Regions from separate parts of the Paenibacillus sp. FSL H8-0079 genome, predicted to be linked through region 3. Evidence: predicted binding sites of a transcription regulator. Region 3 holds the regulator's gene; each other region holds the start of a gene.
The links. Region 3 encodes Rex, which represses fermentation and respiration genes when NADH is low (regulators of the CRP and FNR family bind a similar motif). Its sites were predicted from a motif close to TTGTGAAATATTTCACAA; they were not measured.

Region 1: MHI06_RS27985 (cytochrome ubiquinol oxidase subunit I) is a predicted target of Rex. The motif match lies at 2,302-2,319, and genes of this name have one in related genera.
Region 2: MHI06_RS27310 (formate/nitrite transporter family protein) is a predicted target of Rex. The motif match lies at 1,947-1,964, and genes of this name have one in related genera.
Region 4: MHI06_RS16790 (L-lactate dehydrogenase) is a predicted target of Rex. The motif match lies at 2,436-2,453, and genes of this name have one in related genera.

The regions. Positions count from the first base shown of each region.
Region 1 is NZ_CP150300.1:6,281,141-6,285,376, forward strand. It holds gene cydB (cytochrome d ubiquinol oxidase subunit II) at 1-820, opposite strand, end outside; gene MHI06_RS27985 (cytochrome ubiquinol oxidase subunit I) at 765-2,180, opposite strand; gene MHI06_RS27990 (hypothetical protein) at 2,564-3,856, shown strand; gene MHI06_RS27995 (glycosyltransferase) at 3,853-4,236, shown strand, end outside.
Region 2 is NZ_CP150300.1:6,113,460-6,117,695, reverse strand. It holds gene MHI06_RS27315 (S-layer homology domain-containing protein) at 1-1,694, opposite strand, end outside; gene MHI06_RS27310 (formate/nitrite transporter family protein) at 2,073-2,924, shown strand; gene MHI06_RS27305 (molybdopterin oxidoreductase family protein) at 3,366-4,236, shown strand, end outside.
Region 3 is NZ_CP150300.1:4,089,081-4,093,316, forward strand. It holds gene MHI06_RS18155 (DUF5590 domain-containing protein) at 1-197, opposite strand, end outside; gene MHI06_RS18160 (amidohydrolase) at 237-1,541, opposite strand; gene MHI06_RS18165 (redox-sensing transcriptional repressor Rex) at 1,528-2,181, opposite strand; gene dinG (ATP-dependent DNA helicase DinG) at 2,400-4,236, opposite strand, start outside.
Region 4 is NZ_CP150300.1:3,784,103-3,788,338, reverse strand. It holds gene MHI06_RS16800 (HPP family protein) at 1-167, opposite strand, end outside; gene MHI06_RS16795 (GntR family transcriptional regulator) at 360-1,340, shown strand; gene MHI06_RS16790 (L-lactate dehydrogenase) at 1,434-2,363, opposite strand; gene MHI06_RS16785 (YCF48-related protein) at 2,698-3,975, shown strand; gene MHI06_RS16780 (hypothetical protein) at 4,123-4,236, shown strand, end outside.

The DNA of each region.
Region 1 (4,236 bases), 2.2 Mb from region 3:
CCCCTGTCATACCGAAAGCCCAGCCTTCACGCTTCTGACGAACGAAGTAGGCCGCAAGTGCAAGCGAGACTGCACCAAGTACAACCATAATCCAGAGGGCCCAACCGCGTACGGTGAACACATCGGTCATGAAATACGTCATTAACGCGTAAACGGCGAGCAGTGCAGCCAGCGGCAGCATCAATTTTTGCGCTGTATTCAAGGCACGCTCTCTGAGTTCGCCTACTGTTCGTAGTGATGCAAACAGCAATCCATGAACCAGACATAGCAGCGTTACGCTCAAGCCACCAATGACGGTGTACGGATTAACGATATCGAAGAATCCTGCGCGCAACTGCATCTCCCCATCAATGGGCAGACCCTTCATCAACGTGGCAAAGACCACCCCGAACAGGAAAGGTAACAGCGCACTGGAAACAACAATGATGATGTCCCACGTTTTGCGCCAGCGCTGCTGTTTCATTTTACTGCGGAATTCGAAAGCAACCCCGCGACCAATCAAGGCGAGTAACACCACTACGAGTGGCAGGTAAAAACCACTGAACAACGTGGCATACCAGTGCGGGAAGGCAGCAAACATCGCGCCCCCTGCTGTAATCAGCCATACTTCGTTGCCATCCCAGAACGGACCGATCGAGTTGATCAGGGTCCGGCGTTCACGGTCTGTTTTGGCGATAATACCTGTAGACATCCCCACACCAAAATCAAAACCTTCCAAAAAGAAGAACCCGACAAACAATACGGCAATCAGCAAAAACCACAACTCACTTAGTGACAACGGAATAACCTCCATCCACGCCGAACGGATCGGCCGATTCATCGTGATCTTCCGGCTTCTCGACCGCAAATGGGCCTGCTTTGATCTCACGTACGAACAGGTATACCATCACGATTCCGAGAACCGTATACGCAGCGGTAAAAGCGATGGTCGAGAACAGGATCATTCCTGCGGATACATTCGGTGAGACCCCGGCTTCAGTGGTCATATAGCCAAATACTGTCCATGGCTGCCTTCCAACCTCGGTCATAATCCAACCTGATGTATTGGCGATAAACGGCAGGGAGATGGCGAACACCATCAGACGCATAAACCACTTTCCAGCGACCTCCAGCTTCTTACGCATGGCCAGAAACGTACCGTATAGCGCCAGTGCAATCATCAATCCACCCGCAGCAATCATGATGCGGAAACTCCAGAACGTTGTCCGTACTGGCGGGATATAGTCCCCCGGTCCATACGTCTGTTCATACTCAGCTTGAAGCTCCTTCATGCCTTTGACACTACCGGAGAACTTGCTGTAAGACAGGTAACTGAGCAATCCGGGGATTTTGATCTCACCCGTGTTCTCCTGTTTATCCGGATCGATAAAGGCGACCACCGTCCATGGTGCCGGATCTTCCGTCGTCGTCCATGTGCCCTCACTGGCTGCCATCTTCATCGGCTGTGTCTCCACCAGATATTGCGCCTGGAAGTGCCCCGAGAAAGCGACGCCGATTGAGGAAACAAGAGCGATAATGATCGCAATATTAAACGATTTGCGGAAGATCTCCACATCCTGCTTCTTCATTAATTTGTAGGCACTGATACCCGTTACGACGAAAGCCCCTGTCATCAATGCTCCAAAGATTGTATGTGGGAACTCGACGAGAAGCTGACCATTCGTGATGAGTGCAAAGAAATCATTCATCTCAGCTCGGCCGTTGTTAATCTCAAACCCGACGGGATGCTGCATAAATGAATTGGCTGCCAGAATCCACAGCGCGGACAGGAATGTGCCAACGAACACCAGCCAGATACAGGCCAGATGCACTTTTTTAGACAAACGATCCCACCCAAATATCCACAATCCAATAAATGTAGACTCCATAAAAAACGCCAATAGGGCTTCAATAGCCAGTGGCGCACCGAACACATCCCCGACAAATCGGGAGTACTCTGACCAGTTCATACCGAACTGGAATTCCTGCAGAATACCTGTGACAACCCCGACGGCGAAGTTAATCAGGAACAGTTTGCCCCAGAACTTGGCCATCGTTTTGTAGATCTCCTTACCCTTAACAACGTACAACGTCTCCATAATCGCAACCAACAGTACAAGACCAATGGATAGCGGCACAAAAAAGAAATGGAAAATCGTTGTAAGTGCATATTGGATACGCGATAACATAATCGGATCCATACCGTTACCCCTTCTTTCTGTTCACTTCGCAGTATGCGTATCTGGCATTGAAGCTGCACCTTCGCTGTCTGTCCACCAAATACGTTGATGAACGTATTGTGCCAGATTACCTATTTTATACATGTGAGAATTATCACAATCTACGTGTTTAGAGCAAAAAAAAGTGATCCTGGTCACACAAAAGATAAAAATCAGCCTATTACCACAGCTTGCCAACTTCATGTATTCATGGAAGATACTCATGTTTGGGACGGAATGCCCATATGTTAGTCTCAGGCATATCATGCGAAGTGCCGTGAGGGCTTTACATATGAAGTGGAAGCATGAAGCACATGCAGAGAGAATGACGCACCATAATACAGTCAAGGTGAGGTGAAGCATTCATGAAAAATCCTGCGCCGTTACCGGATTCTGCTCCCGAAGTCAGCCCGAATGAGGTCAGTACAACACAGGCTCCTGTCCGGTATATTCTCTTTTCTCGCAAAGGAGGATGGTCATCCTTTCCCTATCCCGATATTGCTGCGCTGTTGTCGATCGAGGGAGAGGTCTATTATGTCAGCAGCCTGAAGCAGACAGAGGATGTACCTGCGGCCATCACTGTCATCTCCCTCCCTGAAGCCGAACAACTACTGCTGGAACCTCGCACCGTAGCAGTGGTAACCCATCCTTACTGGCTCATGGCTACAGCTTCGCTGGAGCCAGAGCTATGTATCGTCCTGCTCCCTGAGCCAGCTGGAGATGAAGCAGCCTCTCCTTTATGGGAAAGCAGTATCTACAAACTGGTCGGCATCGCCGATCTGGTGGGTACCTCCTCCGAAACACGATATATGAAGCTGCTTTTCCAAGGTGTACGCGCTATCTGGCTAGGAGGCGAAGACCCTACACCTGCGGGTACGATGCAAAAGGATGATCTCGAAGTCCCTCTCCGGGACTACGAACTGTTCTTCCTGCATGCCCTGCGGCAGATCCTGTCAGGAACGCTGGATAGCGTCACCCTGCTTCAATGCAGTGTACGTGCCGACTTCTACCGGCAGCTCCGAGCCAAAGCAGGTGCACATGAGACCATATCCTTTTTGCTGGCAGCCTATGAGTACTTGCTTGAAGATCCTCGGGCTATCAATTCACTGCAAGAGGCCTTCACCCACGCGGTCTTGAATGGTCGCAGTGACTGTGTAGTCTCCCACTATAGATTCCTGTCCGCAATCCATGCCCGGGCCGGACAGTTGGAGGACGCCCTGCTGGTGTACGGTATCAGTGCAGCCGACGAACAGGAACGCCATCATTATGAACAGCTCTGTCGCTGGCTTGAAGCGGGAGAAGATCAACTTGTACGAGCGGAATTGCTGCGTATTAACGATGATTACGGAAACGCCTTGCGTATCCTGGACGAACTTGGCGGAGAAACCGCGAGACATTGGAAATTCCGCATCTATCAGGAGACAGGACGTGTGGAAGAGGCACTGGCTCTGGTGCATGCAGTCGATATTCAGGATGATGCCAGTCGCCGGGATTATCAGCAATTATCCGGAAGTGCGCTGGCTCTGCGAGGGGAACGACACGGGGCAGTCCGACATTTTCTCGAAACGGCACTGGAGGATGAAGATGCGCTCGCCAGGATTGTCGAGCTGGAGCTGTTGGATCATGCTGTACAGCAATTGCTTGGGGAGGTGCCATGATGCTGGACCCGAAGAAGCGTAGACAACAGGTGAATGGGCCGATGGTGCACAGGGATATCCGAACCGAAACCACTTACACGCCAACGGAAACAGTCGATCGGACACATACAGACGCATTGGGAAATGGCGATCACACGCCGGATCATGCACAACCAACGCCGAGCACTCGAAGCCAAATTCATCACTGGGGCGACGTACAAGATCAGGGAGAACAGGATGCTGCTGTATCACAAGAGGAAACAAATGTATTCGAAGAGCCCTTCTCCATTCGTCGGGTTCGCAAAAGCAAAGGCAACAAGCTGACCGCCATGCTCCAGGTTCGCAATGAACGTGGCCGATACCTTGAAGAGGTACTGCATGATCTGAGTGAATTCGTGGAT
Region 2 (4,236 bases), 2.0 Mb from region 3:
CTGGTCCAAGTTGAGCTAGTGTTCAAGACACCTGTCGTTTCTAACAGGATAGGAAACGAAGATTCATCTGATCCGGCAATTACATATTTTCCATCTACATAGATGATGTCATTTAACGAGTAATAATTTTCATGAATTTCATCATTTGGATCAATGATCTGAGTCCAATTCATTCCATTTGCATCAGATTTCCAAATTACTCCGTAACCTGTTGCGATATATGCACCATTTACATACTTCACATTAAATATATCTCTATTTGGGATTAAAATGTTTGTGCCCTTCGTCCAAGATAATCCGTCAACGGAGTTGAGCGTATCGCCTGTACCCGTTACTGCAACAAAACCTCCACTTGCACCATAGGTCAGCGCTACTACTCTGCCGGTTACACCAGCGGGAAGATTGCTGAGTGTCCAATGTTCGCCATCGGAGGATACCCCAATTTTTTTACCCATGGCGACAAAAGTGTTATGGCCGTATGCAACTTTGGAAAAAGCCTCTTTAGGAAGCAACTGGCTATTTGTACTTAGATGCTCCCAGTCGCTGTTGGAATTCAATATAAGGCTATCTGTTGTATCACTGCCATATAATGAATCACCGACAACCACCCATGTGCTGCCGTTATAAGCGATACCCTGCAGATTCGCCGCGGTTTTTTTCCACTCGGATTTGTCCGCAGTAACGACAAGACTATTAGGAGCCGAGGTGACAAGGACCATACCCGTTCCATTCGAAGCTGCAGATTGGATGGTCATATTGGTTACCGTAGGCTCTGAAGTCCAATTGACGCCGTTATCCGTGGATGAGTCCAGTTTGCCTGCCTGACCAAAACGGTAGAGTGTTGATCCGGCTTTGACAGTACTCATTGCATTGTTATAAGAGGCATCAGGTGCAAACGTTATTCCGTCACTGCTGGAGTAGCCAATCGTTGAATTTTTAATAAGATAAAGCTTCCCATTATAGATCGAGAATCGTTCCAAGGAGGAAGTGCCATTCAAAAAAACATTCGTCCAGCTACTTCCGTTACTTGAATAAGCGTATCCAGAAAATACATTACCTCCGACAACGTATCTACCTGATATATAGGCCATATCTGTCAAATGAAAGGGTGAGCTTGAAGTACCATTGGATGGCCAAATTTTTGGTACAGTACTCGATAACGTCCATGTCACCCCATCCGAAGATGAATAAATAATGCCTACATCTTGCGCGCGGTCACTGGCATGCCATTTTCCACCAACAGCGTAAAAATTGCCGTTTGTATAAACGACTTTTTGCAAAATGTCTCCATTAATTCCTGATGATTTGTCGACCCATGTTTCGCCATCAGACGAAACGATCAATCTTGCTTTATTAGGAGTAGATTCCACCCCGACTGCGACATATACATGGTTTGCATACACGAGGCTTCTCCATGATGTTTTTTCGTTAGAAACTCCTGTATTCACTACAGCCCAGTTTAATCCATCTGTGGACTGAACAATACGTCCTTTTTCACCCACTGCGGTGTATTTCCCGTTAGCATAAACAACGTTTACCAGATTACGATCGACGTTGTTATTGACTGCGGACAGTATATTCACATTTCCGTTAGTGGAAGCATGAGCTTTGGGAAGAAGGACATTGGGGAGAACCAGAGTGAATATCAAAACATACATCATAATTGTTCTCCAGCGTAAAGAGTGTTTGAACATGTTTGAACCTCCTATTTGTCCGTAGATATGCTATGAAATGACCTACAGAACATCATTTTGATGACATACACAACATGGAACTGTTTTTGACCCAAATCCGACCCTGCCCAACAGATGTAAATTCGATATGTGTGCCTATTATATAAATTGATTCTGAACAAATTCTGAGCAATTTCCTTCATATGTATAAGTTTCTATAGCAATCGTATTTGCCTGAAAACCATAATTTTAAAATTTTCTTTATAAACAACATTGTGATAATTTGCACAAAGTTTTGTATAGGACCGAGATACAATTAGGATGTGGCATTCAACGCAAAACTAATGAATTTCAGGTGGTTTTATCCAATGATGAACAATGAAGGAGAGGATGAGTGATATGGCAGCAAAAACACCTCTTGAGGTTGCACAATATACGGCGCAAACAGGCATGAAAAAGGCTCAATACCCGGTATCTTCTGTACTGGTGCTCAGTTTTCTGGCAGGGGCTTTTATCGCGCTGGGTTTTCTACTGGATATTCGGGTGATTGCATCTGCTCCGGCAGAGTGGGGAAGCCTGGTTAATCTGATTGGAGCAGCGGTGTTCCCGGTGGGGCTAATTATGGTTCTCATCGGTGGCGGTGAATTGCTGACAGGGAATATGATGGCTGTTCCGCTCGCTGCGATCGCACGCAAGCTGTCAGTAGGCAGCATGGTGAAGAATCTTACATTCGTAACAATAGGTAATTTTCTTGGAGCAATCTTTGTCGCGTACGCGTTTGGACATGTGCTTGGTCTGACTGGAGAGGGTGTATATCTGGCAAAAGTGGTGGATATGGCTGGGCATAAGCTGCATGATGGCTTCCTACAGGCTTTTATCTCTGGCATCGGCTGTAACTGGCTGGTGGCGCTGGCAGTATGGCTATCTTATGCATCCGATACGATGAGTGGCAAGGTACTGGGTATTTGGTTTCCAACGATGGCGTTTGTGGCCATTGGATTCCAGCACGTTGTGGCCAATATGTTCCTCATTCCGGCGGCAATCTTTGAAGGGTATTATTCGTGGGGACAATATGTGATGAATTTCATTCCGGTGTGGCTCGGCAATCTAACTGGTGGTGCTCTGTTTGTAGCTGCAGCCTATTGGGTGGTGTACCTGCGCCAAGCTGAGCCGAAAGTGAAACCAGAGGTAGTAACGTCGATCGAACCTGTGGAGACGGAGGGTAGAGTGATGTTGAGCAAGCAGGCGTAGCGGAATATAGCACTACAATGCATTACTCGATACACGTATATCATATACACATAGAAGTGAAGACGATTCTGAATTTGCTCGGTTCATGGCAAATATGCTGTGATGGAGCAGGCCGGAATCTTTTTTTTGTCCTTTATTGAAGTTTAACGCAAAATAAATTCGCCATGACAAGGTTCGGGGGAACGAAACCTGTTCATGGCGAATTTCGGGAGTGGTCCATGATATGGCATGAGGAGGAAGTGGGGAAACACTAGCCTAATGCCTTATTTTTAATTTACCCCTGAATTCTGAAGTTGAATCAAACGATAAAACATTTTTTTGAAAATAATTTAAAGCTGCTATAGCGGTTAATATTAGGCGAAAATATACTGTTCTCTTTACGTGATAACCTCGAAGAAGATATGATATAGGGATAGTTTTTTAAAGAGGGGGAGCCATACGATGATCGATCAGGAGAATGGGGTATTTGCAGCGGTATGCCCGCTCGATTGTCCGGACACTTGTGGTCTGTTGTTACATAAAGAGAACGGTAAAATTGTGAAGGTGGCAGGTAATCCGGACCATCCGATCACCAAGGGTGCCATTTGTAATAAAGTCAGAAATATGACCGAGCGGGTATATCACCCCGAGCGTCTACAATATCCGATGAAACGTGTAGGAGCCAAAGGCGAAGGCAAGTTCGAACGAATGAGTTGGGATGAAGCGATTCGCGAGATTACGACCAAATTCACTGCATTGTCCGAAACCTACGGCCCGGAGAGCATCCTGCCCTACAGCTTTTACGGTAACATGGGCATTCTCGGCGTAGACGGTATGGATCGGCGTTTCTTCAATGCGCTTGGTGCGAGTGTACTGGAGCAGACGATCTGTAACTCTGCTGGAAATACCGGCTGGAAATATACGATGGGCGCCAACCGGGGAACGGTGCCAGAAGATACGGAGCATGCGGATCTCATCCTGGTGTGGGGTGGCAATATCGTCAGTACCAATATGCACCAGGTTGTTTTGGCGGAGAAAGCCCGCAAAAAAGGTGCCAAGATCGTCGTAATCGACGTTCATCGCAATCGTACGGCCCAATGGGGCGACTGGTTTATTCCTCTATATCCGGGCACGGACAGCGCACTGGCGTTGGGCTTGATGCATGTGTTGTTCGAACGGGGCCTAACGGATGAAGCGTTTATGCAAAAGTATACGGTGGGTCATGAGGCACTTCGTGATCATGTCCGAAGTTACACCCCTGACCGCGTTGCACGCATTACGGGCGTGCCGGAGGAGACCATTGTGGAGCTGGCCGAACTATACGGCAACGCAC
Region 3 (4,236 bases):
CCTTCTTTATCTCCCCAGATATACTTTCGCAATTCATCATAGGATGTAATGCCCAGTTGCTCCTGTGCTGCCTGTATGGCGAGCGCTTCTTCCTTGCGCTGATCCTGCGTGACATAGACGTAATAACGCTGAAGTCCAAACAGAATCAGAACCAGTGCAAGCAGCGAAATCCATATCCACTTCTTTTTTTTCTTCAAAAGCCGAACTTCCTTTCCCTATGATGCGCTGTCCTGTAATTAACGAGCAAGCAGACCATCAAATGCCAATTGAGACTCACGCAAAATGCGCTCTTCATCCATAGTCAGACATTCGCCATGCTTCACCACTTGTTTTCCATCCACCCATACATGCTCCACATCTTTGGCAGAAGCCGAGTAGATCGTATGTGAGATCAGGTCTGTATGTGGATAGAAATGTGCCTGTTCAATGTCCAGGGCGATAAAGTCAGCCTTCATGCCAACCTGAAGCGCTCCCGTATTGTTCAAGAAGATGGATTTGGCGCCATATGACGTTCCAAGTAATAACGCTTCGCCTGCTGGTACTGCCGTCGGGTCACCAGACACGCCTTTGTGGATCAATGCAGCGAGTCTCATTTCCTCGAACATATCCAGATTGTTGTTGCTTGCCGGTCCGTCTGTTCCGAGTGACACGGTAACTCCTGCTTTCAGCAAAGCGGGTACACGAGCAACACCGGAAGCCAGTTTCAGGTTACTTCCCGGGTTATGGGACACAGCCACATCATGACGGGCCAGAATCTCGATCTCTTCGTCATTCAGATGCACCGCATGTGCAACCAGAGATGGACGGGAGAAAAAGCCCAGTTTCTCCAGATGTGCCACAGGACGCAGTCCATAATCAGCCACGTTCTGCTCGACTTCACGAAGCGTTTCCGACATATGAGTATGAAGGGGAAGGTTTAGGTCGTTCGCCACCTGTACAAGCTTCTCTATGTAGTCTGGAGGGCATGTATATGGTGCGTGTGGGGAGATTACGGTTGTAATGCGACCATCTGCCTGTCCATTCCACTCACGCGCAAACGCAGCCGACTCCTCCAGCTTCCGCAATTGTTCTTCTTCCGAGCACAGCCCGATTACACCACGTGCCAGTGCTGCTCTAACGCCGGATTGCTCCACCACTTTGGCAACCTGATCCATGTGATCATACATGTCCAGGAAAGCGGTAGTTCCGCCTTTCAACATTTCAAGCACCGATAGCGAAGTTCCCCAATATACATCTTGTGAAGTCATTTTCGCTTCCATCGGCCACATTTTTTCCTGCAACCATACTTGCAGCGCAAGATCGTCTCCATGACCTCTGAGCAGCGACATCGCTGCATGACCATGCGTATTGATCAGACCCGGCAGGAAGAACAGTCCTTTTCCATCCACTTTGGTACAATTTTCGTCTCCATCCGGCAATGTCTCACCAATATGCACAATCTTGTCATTCTCAACAACCATATAGCCTTGAACCACATTCCATGTTGCGCCTTCATTTACGGCAAATTTGCCGTTGTGAATTACCCATCTATTTGTTGTCATCTTCCTCGTCGTCCTTTCCAGTCTCCAAGTAATAGGCCAAACTAAGCAGATCCGTCGTAAAGTCAGCATGATGAATGCGGATATGCGGCGGTGTTTTTAGAATTGTTGGTGCAAAATTGAGGATCGCTTCAATTCCCGATTCAATAAGTTGATCGGCTACATTTTGGGCTTCCGTATCCGGAACCGTGATAATGCCGATGCGGATGTTATCCGTTTTCACTGCTTCCGTCAATTCATTCATTGGTTTTACCGTCAAACTGTTGATTTGACTACCAATCTTCGGTCCATATGCATCAAATACAGCAACAATCTTCATGTTGTCTTTCAGATACGCGTTGTAGTTGGACAAGGCCTGTCCGAGGTTACCCGCGCCCACCAGAGCTACATTAATTTGCTGATCAATTTTGAGAATGTGACGAATTTTCTCGATCAAATAGGATACATCATACCCGATCCCTTTACGACCAAAATCACCGAAGTAAGCCAGGTCTTTACGAATTTGGGCCGGATTCAGATCCAGCCTCTGTCCAAGCTCTTGAGAAGAAACAGTAGCCACCTCACGCTGATGCAACTCGCTCAAATAACGCAAGTAAACAGGCAGACGTCGTACCACCGCTTCCGAAATTTTATCCGATTTCATTCTTGCTCCCCCTTACCAAGGCCACGATAAAATAATAGATGAAAAGATGAGCATTCTGTATAAACTCAAAGATAGAAGTGACTTTTTATACAGAATGCTCCTTGTAATTTAGGTTATAAGTTCTTACGTGCAACTGCTTTATTCGCAAACGGAAAGATCTCATAAAGTTTAACGCCAAACTGTAGCGTCATGCAATGATATAACGAACAAAAAAACCATTATTCTTGTTCTTTATCAGGTTTTTCCAACCATTCGGTAATTCGTGGAACCATTTGCTCTGTGAGCATGTGCTCCATTTTGGGACCAGGTAATGAATATAAAAAGAATTTGCCATAGTACGCTTCAATTACGCGTGTATCATAGACAATCACAATTCCTCTGTCCTTCGCGGTACGCACCAATCGGCCAAATCCTTGCTTGAAACGGATGACCGCTTGCGGTACAGACAGCTTCAGGAATGGATTCTTCTTCTGCTCCTGGAGCAACTCACTCTTGGCTTCCACCAACGGATGATTCGGCGGCTGGAAAGGCAATCGCACAATAGCTAGACACGTCAGCGCATCACCAGGGATATCTACACCCTCCCAGAAGCTGCTTGTGCCCAAAAGTACCGTAGCTTTGGCGTCCTGGAACCTGCGAGTCAACTTCGAGCGGCTTCCACTGTCCACACCTTGCCCTAGCAACGAGATGTCGTTACCAGACAGAGCTTCTTTTAGCGGATCATAGACCTGTCGCAACATCTTGTATGAAGTAAACAGAACCATCATGCGCCCACGCGTGGCAATTGCGGTCTCTGCGAGTGATTGCACCAGCATATTGACAAAGTGCGCATCACCCACACTGCCCTTCACACTCGGGAAATCACGTGGAATCACCAGAAGTGCCTGATCGCGATAGTTGAAAGGTGATGGCAGCATCGACGTTAATAGCCGATTATTCTCGGCGGCTTCCTGCAAACCAAGCTGCTCGATCATGAACTGGAATGACTTATCCACAGAGAGCGTAGCCGATGTAAGCACAACACTTTTCTTTTTATCAAAAAACAAATCCTTAAGTTGTGCACTGACATCTACAGGTACAGCATACAGCTGGAGAGATTTGCTGCGGAACTGGCCGCTGGCTTCCATCCAGTACACCGTTTTGGCATCATCCATACGCATGAAGAAACGTAGATTCTCCTTCAACGTGGTCAGATCTTTCAGCAATCCTGTAATATCCGTGATCAGGCTATCCGATTGATAATCATCCTGATCTTCTTTTACCTCAAGCAGCAATTTGTCCCCTTTGCGAACCAAATCGCCCAATGTCACATGGATTTGGTTCTCCAAATCCTGCAACTCCTGCCATTTGGCCGGTTTTTGAGATGCCTTCAGACGCAGGGAAAATTGTCCTGTTTCTCCCGGTGAAGCATCACTTCGTTCAGGCAACAGACCGAACAAAGCTTCACTCATGCGATCCCATAGCTCCTTAACCTCAAGAGCGAGCGGGAACATCTGATCCACCATGGAGCCCCATTGCACCGAATTTTCATGTCCGGATAACTGCGAACGAAGCATAGGCAGCTGACCATTACGACTGTCTTTAAACAGACGGGTCAGTGTATGAACCAACGTGAAATATTTCATATGCATTCCTAGATGCTTACCAGCCACGTCCTCCAGATGATGTGCCTCATCGATCACAAGACTCTCATACGCTGGCAGTAGCTGATGCGCTGCTTTGACGTCCGTAAATAATTTGGAGTGATTCGTAATTACGATGTCAGACAACCCTGCCTCATGTTTGGCGCGATGGTAGAAACATTTGCGGAACCATGGACAGGATCTTCCCAGACAGGACTCAGATTCGCTCTGTACCGTCTCCCAGAAGTCCCCACCGCGTCCGCTAAGGTTAAGTTCCTCATCATCTCCGGTTTCAGTCTGCGTAAGCCAGACGATCATCTGAGCGGCTGTGAAATAATCCTCTTTCGGTGTGGCGAATTCACGTTTATTGATTTTGTGTTCAAATTTGCGCAGGCACAAGTAATGTCCACGTCCTTTGAATACAGCAGCCTTA
Region 4 (4,236 bases), 300 kb from region 3:
AATCCAAAAGCAAGCACACAGCTTGCACCAAAAGGCGCAATAATCCATAGATTTGAAGTCCAAAGGGTGAGTAAAGATAAAATACTGATGGTCACAAAACCTCCGATCCCCCCAATAAGTGCACTAAAAGGATCGACTTTTAGTGTGCTCCTACCCGTTCCCTTCATTTTAGCTAGAAAATCGGTTACCTCAATTGATCGCACGTCATTGCCTCCTAATTCATATTTACATAGTTATTTAGTTATATAATCAAAGTGGTATTATGTCAATATAATTCGATATGTAGGGTGATTCCATTGGAGCATTAGCTGATTTTAGTTATAATATAACCATATAGCTATGAAAAGAGGTTTATATCATTGGATACCAAACAATTAACATTGAGGATAGATCCTGATTGGACTTTTAATGTAAATACGCAGATTAGAGAGCAATTGAAATGTCTCATTGCAATGGGAATAATACAATCCGGAGATATGTTGCCAGCGGCAAACCAATTAGCTGAGGAACTGGGAGTGAACCGCAACACGATTAATCTGGTATATAATCAGCTGCGCGATGAGGGGTTCGTCACGATGAACAAGGGACGGGGAACACAGGTTACTGCCAAAGGGCAGTTATACCATGAACAAAGCTTATTACTAATGGATCTGATAAAAGAAACCGTGAAGCAAGTGGAGTTGAACAACATTGAACTCAAACCATTTTTTATGACGGGATTGGCGTATGCGTTGCAACAGAGCTCATTTCCTGACGGTCAATCAGACATCCTGTTTGTAGAATGTAAGGGCCACGATCATTTCTTTTACCGTCAAGTTATCGAAAAGGCGACTGGCTTGAATGTGGAGACCTTATTTCTGGAGGACTTGCCTTTCCATGAAGATTCAATACATGATAAGCTCCAACACATAAAAATCGTAGTAACTACACTTAATCATGCTACAGAAGTCAAAAAATACTTTGCAGCACTCAACATCAAAATTCTAGTGATTGGCGCTGATATTGAACCATCATTGTTATTAGAAATATCCAGTCTGGAGAAGAACACACGCGTTTCCTTTATATGTTTAGGTAAAATAGGAGGAGAGTGGATGGCTAGTCGAGTTCAGGAGGCGGGAATTCACCACTTGAATGTGGAGACTTTAGGGTGGGAGGAAGAGCTTGATCAGGAAGAAAGCCTGCGGTTATTGCAGAAAACAGACCGAGTTTACGCTTCTGGCGCTGTCTTTCCAGCATTGTTTAAGCTAGCCCCTGATAAAGTAGTTCCCTATCCGATGAGACTGGAACCAAGCAGTGCCAATTTGTTGAATGATATCTCTATCCATTCTGATATGAAATAAATAAATGAAACATTTCCGAATGCATATCCATAAGAGCCACCTGCTTCTCTGAAATAAGAGATGCGGGTGGCTCTTGTTAAAGTAATAATCCGATTATTCCAATCCAGCGATCTGTTCTTTTAATTTGTTAGCAGAAGCCTGGAAAGCCACTTTCTCGGTTTCATTCAACGGAAGAGGCAGAATTTCGCGCACGCCGTTGCGATCTACGACACAAGGAACGCCCAGATAAACATCCGATACGCCATTGTAGTCTTCAAGGTACGTGGATACGTTCAGAACGGAGCCTTCGTTGCCGAGAATTGCAGCTACAATGCGGTCCAGAGCAAGAGCGATTGCATAGGAAGTCGCGCCTTTGGCATTAATAATCTCATACGCTGCATTTTTGGTACGATCGAAGATATCCTGTTGTGTTTCTTCATCTAGTTCCAGGTCTGTTCCTGCAACGTTAGCCAGGCTCCATACAGGTACTTCGGAATCGCCATGCTCACCAATAATGTGGGCGTGAATACTACGCGGGTCGATCCCTTTATTTTTACCAATCAGGTAACGGAAACGTGCGCTATCGAGCAATGTACCTGAACCGATGACACGGGAAGCAGGCCATCCGCTTTGTTTCCATGAAGTATAGGACAAAATATCTACAGGGTTGGTTGCAATCAGCAAAATACCATGAGAATTCACTTCAGTAATACGTTCAATAATATCTTTGAAAATGCTTGCATTTTTCTTCAGCAGATCAATCCGGGTTTCGCCAGGTTTCTGGGAAGCGCCCGCTGTTATAATAATGATATCTGCATCTTTGCAGTCGGAGTAATCGCCAGCCCATACTTTCACACCACCGGTAAACGGAAGACCGTGGTTCATATCCAGCATTTCGCCGGTTGCCTTATCATGATTCACATCCACAAATACCAACTCGGACGAACGCTGTCTCAACATTAGCGTGTATCCCGTTGTTGTTCCCACCGCACCCATGCCTACAATCACGACACGACTTGGTTTCAATACTGCACTGTTTGTCATGTTCATATCCTCTCCTTTTGGGTTATACTCCCATCCATATTAAGGGATTACTGAATATAAAGCGAGTGTTGTCTATAAAATAGTTCACATTTCATGTCTTTTTACCAATTATTCCGTCGAAAAACAGTTTAGGAATAAATTAATGGTAATAAATGTGCGACATATAGCCAGAGTATCAGCTGGAAAAAGGGAGCGGGCCGGCCATGAGAGGGCAATGAGCCTTTTACACAAGGTTTGTGGTAGAATAGGAGCAGTGGATTCTGATGAATCGTAAATAAAACGCCATAAGACAGGCATGCGCGCCTGTAAATTGGATGAGAGAGGTGGAACCCACTTGCGTTCGCAATGGATCAAAATCGCGCAGACAGCATTGCTGTCTATAGGTATAGCAGCTTTACTGGCTGCATGCACCGACTCAGATCAACCTCCGGAAGCAGAGCCTCCGCAACAACAGGAGGATGCCGGGAATACAGGGCAGACATTAACCGTCGTTCCCCCTGTCAACAGTACAGAATCTGCGGATATGGCCAAGTACCAAATACAGACCCGGTTGACCGATTTTCAGTTGCTCAATGACAACGGAGGATTGGCATGGGGTGTAACGCGGAATGCGCTGCGACTGTACTATACACAGGACCAGGGAAAGACCTGGACCAATATTTCGCCTTCGGAAAATGTACAATTTCCGGCTAACCCTAAATATGGACAAAGCATTTATTTTGTAGATCGTACGCATGGTTGGATTGTTCGCGAAGGCATGGGTGGAACAGACACCATGGTGCTTCGGACCAACAATGGAGGGGTAAGTTGGAGTCTGTCATCTCTGTCCAAGACGGATAAAGTGACCGCGATCTCCTTTGTATCTCCTGAAAAAGGCTGGATTCTCACCACGGTGGATACCGCTATTGGTAAACAGGACAAGAAACTGTACTTCACCGAGGACGGTGGAATCACTTGGAATCGGATGTCATCCAGTGACGAAGATGGCAAACAGGAAACAGAAGAGATTTCCAGACGTGGATACACAACAGGTATGACCTTCTCAGATCCAAAGCATGGTTTCCTGACCGCGATTGAGTTCGGTACACCGAAGTTGTATGTGACCTCAGACGGCGGAGAGAACTGGGATACAGGACCATCTTTCTTTGATCGAAACAAATTCAACGGGTGTGGTAATTTCAGTGTCAGTTCACCACAATTTTTTGGACGTGAAGCGCAGTTGGCCTGGATGTCCATGTCCTGTTCTCAAGGGGAGAGTACGACATTCAATGGATTCTTCACAACCGATGGCGGAAAGAGCTGGATGCTGTCCAATTTCACTTTAAACAAACAAACGGGTGCGAATCGCAGTCTTTCACCTGTATTCCTGAATGCATCGGAAGGTTGGGCGATGCAAAAGGGTATAACCTACCACACCAAGGATGCAGGCAAAACATGGAGCTCTCTTCCTGCAAGCAGTGTACTGGAAAAAATTCTCGAAGACTATCCGGAGATTGTGAAGATTCAGATGGTTACCTCCAAGCTTGGTTGGATATTGGTTGAAAATACAGATGCCAAAAGATCATTGTTATTGCAAACGGTAGATGGCGGTGTACATTGGAAAGTACTATAAACGTAGAGTGTTATCGATGTGAATAGATAGGAGAAAGGAGAGGGGCCTAAGGGTTTCTTTTCTTTTTTAATTAGTTTGTGAAATAAATCACAAATAAATCCACTGGAAGGTGATATATTTAACTCAACAAGAGAAGGAGTGATGAAGATGAGAACCAACGGTCAAACTCAATTCACGCAGGCGGATGACTTAACCAGATATATGCTTCAATTATGCTACACATGTGACGATGCCAATCGTTGTACAACAGAGGAAGCAGTG